Regions from separate parts of the Blautia sp. HCP3S3_C12 genome, predicted to be linked through region 1. Evidence: predicted binding sites of a transcription regulator. Region 1 holds the regulator's gene; the other holds the start of a gene.

Region 1 (6,068 bases):
CTTCAGTGTAGTAGCGCTGAACAGTTACTGTAAAATGCTAAAGGGATAAACCCGTACAAAGAGGAGGATCTTTATGAAAAAAATTCAGATGCAGACACCGCTTGTGGAGATGGACGGAGACGAGATGACCCGAATCCTCTGGAAGATGATCAAGGATGAGCTTCTTCTTCCTTTTGTTGATCTGAACACAGAGTACTATGATCTTGGCCTGGAATACAGAAATGAAACAGATGATCAGGTAACTGTAGATGCAGCAGAAGCTACAAAGAAATATGGCGTTGCTGTAAAATGTGCGACCATCACTCCCAATAAAGCCAGAATGGAAGAGTACACACTGAAAAAAATGTACAAAAGTCCTAACGGTACCATCCGTGCCATTCTGGACGGAACCGTGTTCCGTGCCCCTATTGTAGTGAAAGGGATTGAGCCATGCGTAAAAAACTGGAAGAAACCCATTACCATTGCCCGTCACGCTTATGGAGATGTATATAAGAATACAGAAATGTATATTGACGGACCGGGAGATGCCTATCTGCTGTTTAAGGGTGAGAACGGTGAGGAGAAAAAGGAACTGATCCATCATTATGAGGATGCAGGTGTCCTTCAGGGAATGCATAACCTGGATGCATCCATCACAAGCTTTGCAAAGTGCTGCTTTAATTATGCACTGGATACAAAGCAGAGCCTGTGGTTTGGAGGCAAGGATACGATCTCCAAGATTTATGACGGACGCTTCAAGGAGATTTTTGCAGAGGTTTATGAGCAGGAGTTCAAAGAGAAATTTGAGGCTGCCGGAATTGAATATTTCTACAGCCTGATTGATGATATCGTTGCCCGTGTTATGAAGGCAGAAGGGGGATTTATCTGGGCCTGCAAGAACTATGACGGAGATGTTATGAGTGATATGGTTTCCTCTGCTTTTGGTTCTCTGGCAATGATGACTTCTGTGCTGGTATCTCCGGACGGATATTATGAATATGAGGCTGCACACGGAACTGTACAGAGACATTATTATCGTCACCTGAAAGGGGAAGAGACTTCCACCAATTCCGTTGCTACTATTTTTGCATGGACAGGTGCTCTCAGAAAGAGAGGAGAGCTGGACGGCAATCAAGAACTGATGGAATTTGCAGATAAGCTGGAAAAAGCTACTCTGGGAACCATCGAGGATGGCAGAATGACCAAGGATCTGGCTCTGATCACAACCTTAAAGGATGTAGAAGTATTAAACAGTGAGCAGTTTATTAAAGCAATCCGTGAAAAGCTTACATCCCTGATGTAAGAGGTAATCTGATAAAAATAAAAAGGGAAGGGCCTGCATTATGCAAGCTCTTCCCATTTTTCATATAAGCCCTCCAGTTCTTCTGTGATGGCTGTCTTTTCTTTGCTTAATCTGGCGCATTCTGCCACATTGGTGCATATCTCCGGGAGAACCATGGTTTCATCGATTTCCTTATCTCTGGTTTCCAGTTCTTCAATCCGGGCTTCCACCTTCTTTAATTCATTTTCACGCTTTCTCTGCCGCGCCTGCTCTTCCTTCTGCTGCTGCCAGGAAAGCTTATTGTCTGAGGCTTGTTTGACCTCTGTTTCAGCCTGGGCTGCTGCCGGAGCATATTTTTCTGTAAGCTCTTCCCGCTTTTCCAGATAATAATCATAGTCACCAATGTAGTTTACAATGGCCTGATTGGTCAGATCCAGAATCCTGGTGGCTGTCTGATTGATAAAATATCGGTCATGGGAGACATAGAGTACAGTACCGGTATAGCTGTTTAAAGCCTCCTCCAGGATTTCCTTGGAGGCAATGTCCAGATGGTTGGTAGGCTCATCCAGGATCAGGAAGTTGGCCTCTGACAGCATAAGCTTTGCCAGGGATACACGGCCTCTCTCGCCACCGGAGAGGGCGGAGATCAGCTTAAATACGTCATCCCCTGTGAAGAGAAAGGCTGCCAGCATATTTCGGATTTCTGTCTCTGTAAGCGTTGGATAAGTGTCTGAAATTTCCTGGAAAATAGTTTTTTCCATGTGGAGTACATGGTGCTCCTGATCATAATATCCAATCTGTACCTTGGAGCCGAGAGCAAAGCGTCCGCTGTCAGCGTCTACCAGACCGTTAAGGATTTTCAGAATGGTAGTTTTGCCGGTACCGTTATTGCCGATGAGAGCCACCCGTTCCCCACGTTTAATGTCAAAGGAAATATTAGAAAACAAAGTCTGTCCGGGAAAAGCTTTGGATAAATCCTCCACAGTGAGTACATCATTTCCGCTGATGTATCTGGGCTCCAGGGAAATCCGCATCTGATTCTGAATCTCCAGAGGCTTTTCGATCCGCTGCACCTTATCCAGCATTTTTTCACGGCTTTCGGCACGTTTGATAGATTTCTCACGGTTAAAAGATCTCAGCTTGGCAATGACCGCCTCCTGGTGCTTAATATCCCGCTGTTGATTTAAGTAAGCTTTATACTGGGCATCCCTGAGCTGGGCTTTTTTCAGAGCGTAGGCAGAGTAATTGCCGCTGTACATTCGCATATTGCCGGCTTCAATCTCTACTACCTTAGTGACAACCTTATCCAGGAAATAACGGTCATGGGAGACAATAAAAACAGCTCCCGGATAATTCAGCAGATAGGTTTCCAGCCAGGAAATGCTTTCCATATCCAGGTGGTTGGTGGGCTCATCCAGCAGAAGAATGTCAGGATTGGAGAGCAGAAGCTTTCCCAGGGCAACCCGGGTTTTCTGACCGCCGGAAAGAGTTTCAATCTGTTTTTCGAAGTCCTCCTCTGTAAAGCCAAGCCCCTTTAATACACCCATGATCTCACTTTTATATGCATAACCATTCTCAAGCTCAAACTGATGGCTCAGTCTGGTATAGGTGTTCATCAGGCTGTCCAGGGCTTCCCCGGCAGCAGTTTTCATTTCATGCTCCATGGAGCGGAGACGGTTTTCCATATCAATGATGTGCTGCTTAGTAGAGATCAGCTCCTCATAGATGGTGTGGTGTCCATGGATATCCTGGTACTGGGCCAGGTAACCGATGGTTTTATCTTTGGCAAGAATAACATTTCCGGAATCCGGGGACAGTTCGTGGATGATAATACGCAGCAGGGTGGTTTTGCCTGCACCGTTGTTGCCGATCAGGGCTGCCTTTTCCCTGTCCTCTATATGGAAGCTGGCATCCTGAAGGATTACCTTCTCGCCAAAGGATTTGCAGATATTCTGACATGATAGGATCATACAAATTCCTCCGAAATTTATATTATTGCAGCAGCCTGCGAATATCCGCTTTGACTGCTGAAATGTACGCATACAGAATTTATTATAACTGAACCGGACTGTTTTTGAAAGAAAAAAAGTATTTTAATTTATGATTTGGATGAAATTTTGCACATTCTATCAGATAGTCTAAATTTAATGATAAAAATTTGTAAATAAAGTACAAATTTAATTTGACAATAAAATAACATTTGGTTATAATTGACCTAGGATATATAAGGAGGGAATATTTGTGGAACCTAAGGAAATTTCAAAAGCGGTGATCAAACGTTTGCCTCGATATTACCGTTATCTGGGAGAACTGATGGAGGAGAATGTAGAACGGATCTCGTCCAACGATCTCAGCAAGAAAATGCACGTGACTGCTTCACAGATCCGTCAGGACCTGAATAATTTCGGTGGATTCGGACAGCAGGGGTATGGATATAATGTACGTTATTTATATACTGAAATCGGTAAGATTCTGGGACTTGACACAGTGCACCCGATGATTATCCTGGGTGCCGGTAATCTGGGACAGGCTTTGGCAAATTATGTAGATTTTGAGAAGCGCGGTTTTCGGCTGGTTGGTATTTTTGATGTAAACCCTGTGCTGGAGGGCATTGCAGTAAGGGGAATTGAGATACAGATGCTTAGTGACCTTCCCCTTTTTCTCAAAGAGAATAATGTGGAGATTGCGATTCTGACCTTACCTAAGGCAAAGGCCAAGGAAATGGCGAAGATTCTCATAGAAAACGGGATCAAGGCAATCTGGAACTTTGCACATATTGATCTGGATGCACCGGAGGATGTTATGGTAGAAAATGTACATCTGTCAGAGAGCCTGATGACCCTTTCCTATAATCTGAGTGAATATCGTAAGGAACATGAGAACCAGTAATAATAGTACATATGTAGTTGCCGGCAGCAGAGGGGACGGTGACGATTTGAATGGCTGTGGTCGTTAGATCATAGCTTTTCTTTTTGAAAAAATAGGTGTATACTGTTTCCAATGACAGGAGGTGGCTGAATGAAACCTGTGGTAACAGCCGGTGAAATGAAAGGGCTGGACCGGAACACAATAGAATCTGCCGGGGTTCCGGGTATGGTACTTATGGAAAGAGCTGCACTGAAAACAGTGGAGGCTATGGAAAAATATCTGGGTAACAAGGATCGTGTACTGGTGGTGTGCGGAAATGGCAATAATGGCGGTGACGGGATGGCCATTGCCAGACTTCTCCATCTAAAGGGGATCAAAGTCGGGATTTATCTGGCCGGTCAGGAGGAGAAGCTGACAGACCAGGCCAGGCAGCAGCTGCAGATTGCCAAATATTATCAGGTACCTTTGGAGCATAACCTGCAGCCGGATGAATATACTATTATAGTAGATGCCCTTTTGGGGGTTGGTCTGTCCAGACCTGTAGAGGGCAGATATGCAGAAATCATCCACATGCTGAACCAGTCCGGGGCTTTCCGGGTGGCTGTGGATATTCCTTCCGGCATCAACGGAGATACAGGACGGGAAATGGGAATCGGATTTCGGGCAGATCTTACAGTAACCTTTGCTTTTTGTAAAAGGGGGCTGTGCTTTTATCCGGGAAGAATGTATGCAGGAGAGCTGATCGTTGCAGATATAGGGATTTATGCAAATCCGGACAGAGATCCCTCTATGGCTTATCTGGAGAAAGAGGATCTGTCAATGCTGCCCTCCAGAATTCCCTGGGGAAACAAGGGAACTTTCGGAAAAGTGCTTCTGATAGCCGGCTCCCGCGGAATGTGCGGGGCTTCCTGCCTGAGCAGTGCTGCGGCACTCAGAGCTTCGGCAGGTATGGTGAAGGTTCAGACTGTGGAGGAGAACAGGATTCCTCTTCAGTCACAGCTTCCGGAGGTTATGGTTACCTGTGAGTTTAATGAGAAAAGCAATCAGGAAATACTGGACTGGTGCGATGTGCTTGTGATCGGACCTGGACTGGGGATGTCAGGAGAGAGCAGAGAAAGGGTACAGTGGTTCCTGTCTCATGCTGCCTGGTGTGGTAAGCCTGTGATCCTGGATGCAGATGGCCTGAATCTGCTGGCAGTACATGGAGAATGGAAGAAATATCTGGGAGAACAGGTAATTCTCACTCCCCATCTGGGAGAAATGAGCCGCCTGACCGGGAAAAGCATCGGTGAGATCCGGGAAAACCTGGCAGAGACTGCTTCCCTGTATGCAGAAGAGACTCATACAGTATGTGTCCTGAAGGATGCCTGTACAGTAGTGGCCTCTGAGAAAGGGGAACAATATCTGAATATGAGTGGTAATGCAGGCATGGCTACTGCTGGCAGCGGAGATGTATTAAGCGGTGTACTGGCAGGAGTTTTATGCATGTTTCTGGCAGCAGAAAAAAAGCCTGCTTATGGTCAGATGGCAGCGCTGGGAGTACTGATCCATGGACTGGCAGGAGATATGGCAGCTGAGAATGTGGGAGAAAGAGGCATGACTGCCAGGGATATTATCCGGTTTCTGCCTGAAGTGCTGAAGGTGCAGTAAAGGAAGAGATTTTGAGTGTCCGGAGTTTCTTTGATGGAATGTGGGACAGATAAAGAATACAAAAAGAGGAAGAGATTATTATGGAAAAATGTAACCGAGTAAAAGCAGTGATTTCTCTGGATGCGGTGGAGGAAAATTTCCGCCAGATGAGAAAAAATATTGCCAGTGACACAAAAATGATTGCTGTGATCAAGGCAAATGCTTATGGTCATGGCGCTGTGCAGATTGCCCATATGATAGAGGGTTATGATTATATCTGGGGATTTGCTGTTGCTACAGCAGAGGAGGC
Region 2 (6,068 bases), on a different contig from region 1:
TAGCTTAACGACACCTCCCCGTCCCGCTTCACGATATCCACCATTTTCTGGATATCCTTCAGTGTATCATTTACGGCATTTGTCTGGGTTGTATTCTCCATATACTTTAAAAACTGCCGGAGCTCTTCGGATATGTCATCACCCTTTGTACCCTTAGTATACAATACGGTTGTCTGAGCACCATCATCGTATGGCATTTCCGGTTCTTCCACACACATATTTCGTATTGTATATTTCACTCTGTCGTAACCAAAAGGATCGTAATTACAAATAAAGATTACGTATACTCTCTTTAACTTTCCAAAATCCTCTCCTGATTTCAGACTGCGGCTGTCTATGATGGCATGATAAAAGCGGATCCTCTGCGGAAATGCGTATTCAATCCCCCATAGGATTTCTGTGCGATCACTTTCAGATTTTGAAAGTCCCTGTTAAACAATAGTTTCAGGATCTTTCGTGTAAACTTCTCTCCCATTTCAGGATATGTCATCATGGCATTGAAGAGAAAATCATCCAGCAGGTTTAACTCTTCCAGTTTTTTTCTTTCATTCTGCATCTGCATGCTCCTTTCCCTATGATGGAGGAAACAGCATCGTTTCTACAGAATTTATATGTGCCGTTGTACTGTTTCCACCATATTTATTTCAGTTTCATATGTGGAATCAGATTGACCGAACAGCCTTAGAACTTTCCCAGATATGTGATTTTAGTGTAGCAAATGATGGCCGGCGTGTCAACCACGGAATGAAGAAAGCCACAGGCTGGGTGGGTTCCAGTCTGTGGCCTTAATAGCTGCTTTTTGCTTTTTTATTTTGCAAAAGTGATTCATTACATAATCTTGCGGAACAGATCTTTCAGATCTTCTACGCTTGCATCTTTTGGATTTCCTGGTGCGCATGCATCTGCGTGTGCGGATTCTGCCAGGAACTGAAGATCTTCTTCTTTGATTGCTTCCAGTTTAGTCGGGATTCCTACATCAACAGAAAGCTTCTTAACAGCCTCGATTGCTGCTTTTCTGTACTCATCCTGAGACATTTCATCTACACCTTTGACACCCATTGCTCTGGCGATCTCACGATATTTCTCCCCTGTGCATTCCTGATTGTATTCCATAACGATCGGAAGCATCATTGCGCAGGCAACACCGTGTGGTGTGTCATAAACAGCACCAAGTGTATGAGCCATGGAATGAGCGATTCCAAGACCTACGTTAGAGAATCCCATACCTGCAATGTACTGGCCAAGAGCCATTCCTTCACGGCCTTCTTTTGTGTTTTCAACAGCACCGCGGAGAGATTTGGAAATCAGCTCAATTGCCTTTAAATGGAACATATCTGTCATTTCCCATGCAGCTTTTGTTGTATATCCTTCGATTGCATGAGTCAGGGCATCCATACCTGTGGAAGCTGTCAGTCCTTTTGGCATGGAGGACATCATTTCAGAATCAATGATTGCAATGATCGGCATATCATGTGGGTCAACACATACGAATTTACGTTTTCTTTCTACATCAGTGATAACGTAGTTGATGGTTACCTCTGCTGCTGTACCTGCTGTTGTGGGAACTGCAATGATCGGTACGCAAGGTTTCTTGGTAGGAGCTGTTCCTTCCAGACTTCTTACATCTTCAAATTCAGGATTTGCAATGATGATACCGATTGCTTTGGAGGTATCCATGGAAGAACCACCGCCGATTGCGATTAGATAATCTGCACCTGAATCCTTGAATGCCTGAACACCGTGCTGTACGTTCTCGATTGTCGGGTTCGGTTTAATATCTGAATACAGTTCATATGCAAGTCCGTTTTTCTCAAGAATATCTGTAACTTTGCTTGTTACATGGAATTTTACAAGGTCAGGGTCAGAGCAAACGAAAGCTTTCTTAAAGCCATGTGCTTTTGCTTCGTTTGCGATTTCCTCGATTGCTCCTGCTCCGTGATAAGATGTCTGATTTAAGTTAATTCTGTTTGCCATAATGTTTTCCATTCCTTTCAGTATTTTACATTGTTCGGTTAAAATTCTTTACAGATAAGTTTCCGCAACGCTCATCTTTGTTATTATTCTAACAATGTAAATTTAAAAAAGAAAGTTACACTTTCGCTCAAATGTAACTTTCTCACTAACTTTGTGCAATAAATACGAAAATAATCAGGTAAAATTGTGCACTAATCTGTTATGTTTATGACAATATCTCCAGTTCTTCAAACAGCTGAGAGAGTTTCCCAGGCATTCCATCAACTAAAATTTTCGCCAGTCCCTCCGGTTCACATTTCAACTCTCCCTGCACCCATTTTACAGTCATATAAATAGAACTCTGGCAGTACATTTCCAGAATACAATGTATGGTCTCATCCGGAATTTTTCCTGTTTTCTCATGGATGAGATTTTCATAGAAAGCCAGGATCAGTTCAAAATCATGCTGGCGCAGACTGTTCTGGCTGTCATAATTAAAGGCTGCTGCAAAGAAAATATGCTCTTCTTGAATATAGGTAAACTTCTTTACCAGTGCATCATAAACTGTTTTTCCCATTCCCATATGCTCAAAGGATTTTGCCAGGAGTTTATCAAAATACCAGTTAATCAGGTCAAATTTATCCATGAAATTTCGGTAAAAAGTCTGCCTGGTAAGGCCACAGTTTTCTGTAATCTGTTTTACCGTAATGTTGTCTACGGTTGTTGTCTTCATACACTCTTTCATCGACTGCGCAAGACGATATTTTGTTTTTTCCCCTTTAACATTTTCTGCTGTCAGTTCCATAGATTTTCCTTTCACAGGTAATTTTACTTTCCTGTATTATAACAGACATTCCGAAAAAAAGCCACAGGCTGGGTGGGTTCCAGTCTGTGACCTTATGTTATTGGATCTCAGCAATTTTACATCGCAGAATCTCTTCCAGTTTCATAAATGCCGGAATAAAGCTGTCGCGTATAAGGAGTATCATTTCATCAACCTGAGTTTCATTGTAAATGTGTACAGAAGTATTGCGCTTTTTTAACATAAGAAGCCATACTGCTGAATCATTTACAAAACCACACTGATATCCCACCTGCAATATTTCTCTGGGTGAACCTGTCTCCGCCCCCTGAACGCCATGCAATCTCAAAACCTCCTGCAGGGCTTTCCATGCTAACTCAAAAGTCAGGTTAAACTGCCCAATCACGCCTGTTCTGTAAATATCGTTAGAATCCGCCAGCACAAAATCTGCGTTCTTCAGTATGGACAGACAATTTGAAAAATTATCAAGCTTTTTCATAAATCACCACACCATCCTTCACAATTTCTTCCCTTAACTCTTCCGAAATATCTCCATCTGCCTCAACAATATCAAATCTCAGCAATGAATGTACATTTTCTTTGATATCCCAATAAAAAGAATCAAAATCCCCACCATATACTGCTATATCTATATCGCTTCTCTCTCTCTGCGTTCCTCTGGACCGGGAACCAAAGAGAATCACTTTTTGGATAGAATGTTTTTTTGCAAACATAGTAATTTCACGAAAAACCCTCTCTGGAAGATTGCAATCTTCACATCTTGCACAAATCTTTTCTTCAGATAATTCCATCATCACAACTCCTCTCCGTTACTAAAAACTTATAAAAAGTTATAAACTTCTATATTCCATTCCTACTTCAACGAGTATGCTTTTGATGATATAAATATCAATCTACTCACAAGTTCTTGTACTCTCCATAGGCGTAAATTCCGGACTAACGTATCCGTACATATTTGCATTAACGTTTCAGTGTCAGCTTGCAAATTGTTCTCCATAAGTCTTGAGATTTATAGATGCCTGGAAGTCTCTGTCAATCATATTCCCACACTCACATCTATAAACTCTGTCAGATAACTTCAAAGCTTTTTTGATATTTCCACAACAGCTGCAAAGCTTTGATGATGGATAAAACCGATCAGCCACAATAAGCTGAATCCCTTTATCGCTGCATTTGTATTCGAGCTGTTTTCTAAACCAAAAAAATCCCTGTTCCTGGACTGCTTTGGATAAATGTCTGTTTTTCATCATTCCGCTGACATTCAGATCTTCAATACATATAAATCTTGGTTTTCGATTTATGATCTCAGATATGGTCTGATTCAAATAGTTTTTACGGATATTTGTTAATCTGTGATTTCGTTTTAATCCCGACAGGGGGTGCGACCCCAATGTGGTCCTTTTGGAGAAATTCTATTTAGTCTCAGTCGGTTTACATTGCAGAAGTTTCTCCAGTTCAGCTACTCTTTTAAGTGCTTCTGTGGTTTCTTTTTGTGCTTTCATTTTTTCTTTTTCGGCTTCATCCCTTGCTTTTTCAGCAGAATCCGCTCTCTGACGTTCTCTTTCTGTATTTTTTCGTTCAGCTGCCTGACCTTTTTCATACATGATCGTATCTCTCTCAAATCCCTTCATATAACTCAATGACACCTCCCCGTCCCGCTTCACGATATCCACCATTTTCTGGATATCTTTCAGTGTATCATTTACTGCGTTTGTCTGGGTTGTGTTCTCCATATAGTTTAGGAACTGCCGGAGTTCTTCGGATATGTCATCACCTTTTGTTCCCTTAGTATACAGTACGGTTGTCTGTGCACCATCATCATATGGCATTTCCGGTTCTTCTACGCACATATTTCGTATTGTATATTTCACTCTGTCGTAACCAAAAGGATCGTAATTACAGATAAAGATTACGTATACTCTCTTTAACTTTCCAAAATCCTCTCCTGATTTCAGACTGCGGCTGTCTATGATGGCATGATAAAAGCGGATCCTCTGCGGAAATCCGTATTCAATCCCCCATAGGATTTCTGTGCAATCACTTTCAGATTTCGAAACTCCTTGTTAAACAGAAGTTTCAGAATCTTTCGTGTAAACTTCTCTCCCATTTCAGGATATGTCATCATGGCATTAAAGAGAAAATCATCCAGCAGGTTTAACTCTTCCAGTTTTTTCTTTCATTCTGCATTTGCATGCTCCTTTCCTTATGATGGAGGAAACAGCATCGTTTCTACAGAATTTATATGTGCCGTTGTACTGTTTCCACCATATTTATTTCAGTTTCATATGTGGAATCAGATTGACCGAACGGCCTTAGAACTTTCCCAGATATGTAATTTCAGTGTAGCAAATGGCAGATGGGATGTCAACCTTAGAATATGAAAAAGCCACAGGCTGGGTGAACCAGTCTGTGACTCAGTTAGATTTTTACACTTTCTTTAGAAAACTTTTAAAACAAATTTCGTTTCTTTATTTTCCCGACAGAGGGTGCGACCCCGCCAGGGTCCCGGTTCCCCGTGCTGAGATGAGAACAGGAACAATTGACGAAAAATGAAAAAATCTTTATAATAAATTAGTATCTGAACAACAGATAAAATCAATTACACAAACTTAATAAAAAGAGGGAGGTCATTTTATGTTTGGTTTTATGGTAACTGCTGATGGCGGACTTACAACTGCCGGATATGTAATTACAATTATTGCCGGAATCATTTTGTTTTTCCTGGCGATTTATTTTGCAGGGAAGAATTCAGACAAGAAAAAGCTTACCACAAGACAACTGGTATTCTGTGCCGTAGCTATTGCACTTGCTTTTATTACGTCTTATCTGAAAATCTTCAAACTGCCGTGGGGAGGAAGTGTCACTCTTTGCAGTATGCTTTTTATTGTTCTGATCGCAAACTGGTATGGAGTCGGAACAGGTATTATGGCTGGGTTTGCTTACGGAATCCTGCAGTTTATTCAGGAGCCTTATATACTTTCATTTTTTCAGGTATGCTGTGATTACATACTTGCATTTGCAGCACTTGGACTGGCAGGATTATTTGCAAAACAGAGTCATGGACTTCTGAAAGGATACATAATAGCTGTAATTGCCAGAGGAGCTTTTCATTCTCTGGGCGGTTATCTTTATTGGATGAGCTATATGCCGGACAATTTCCCGAAATCGTTGACAGCCGTATATCCGATCTTATACAATTACAGCTATCTGCTGGCAGAGGGCATTATCACGGTGATCATCATTTCAATACCTGCAGTGTCGAAGGCACTGACACAGATAAAGCGGACCGCAT

What was found. Region 1 encodes Rex, which represses fermentation and respiration genes when NADH is low (regulators of the CRP and FNR family bind a similar motif). Its sites were predicted from a motif close to ATTGTTAANTANTTAACAAT; they were not measured.
Region 2: fucO (lactaldehyde reductase) is a predicted target of Rex. The motif match lies at 2,051-2,070, and genes of this name have one in related genera.

What each region holds. Positions count from the first base shown of each region.
Region 1 covers NZ_JBQHWC010000006.1:96,456-102,523, reverse strand. The annotation lists gene ACTNDS_RS07580 (NADP-dependent isocitrate dehydrogenase) at 74-1,282, shown strand; gene abc-f (ribosomal protection-like ABC-F family protein) at 1,321-3,231, opposite strand; gene ACTNDS_RS07570 (redox-sensing transcriptional repressor Rex) at 3,503-4,150, shown strand; gene ACTNDS_RS07565 (NAD(P)H-hydrate dehydratase) at 4,280-5,779, shown strand; gene alr (alanine racemase) at 5,860-6,068, shown strand, end outside.
Region 2 covers NZ_JBQHWC010000012.1:3,055-9,122, reverse strand. The annotation lists gene ACTNDS_RS10405 (hypothetical protein) at 1-197, opposite strand, end outside; gene ACTNDS_RS10400 (hypothetical protein) at 335-556, opposite strand; gene fucO (lactaldehyde reductase) at 829-1,974, opposite strand; gene ACTNDS_RS10390 (TetR/AcrR family transcriptional regulator) at 2,180-2,758, opposite strand; gene ACTNDS_RS10385 (HI0074 family nucleotidyltransferase substrate-binding subunit) at 2,856-3,254, opposite strand; gene ACTNDS_RS10380 (nucleotidyltransferase family protein) at 3,241-3,567, opposite strand; partial or broken gene ACTNDS_RS10375 (RNA-guided endonuclease InsQ/TnpB family protein) at 3,751-4,143, opposite strand; gene ACTNDS_RS10370 (hypothetical protein) at 4,189-4,647, opposite strand; gene ACTNDS_RS10365 (energy-coupled thiamine transporter ThiT) at 5,411-6,068, shown strand, end outside.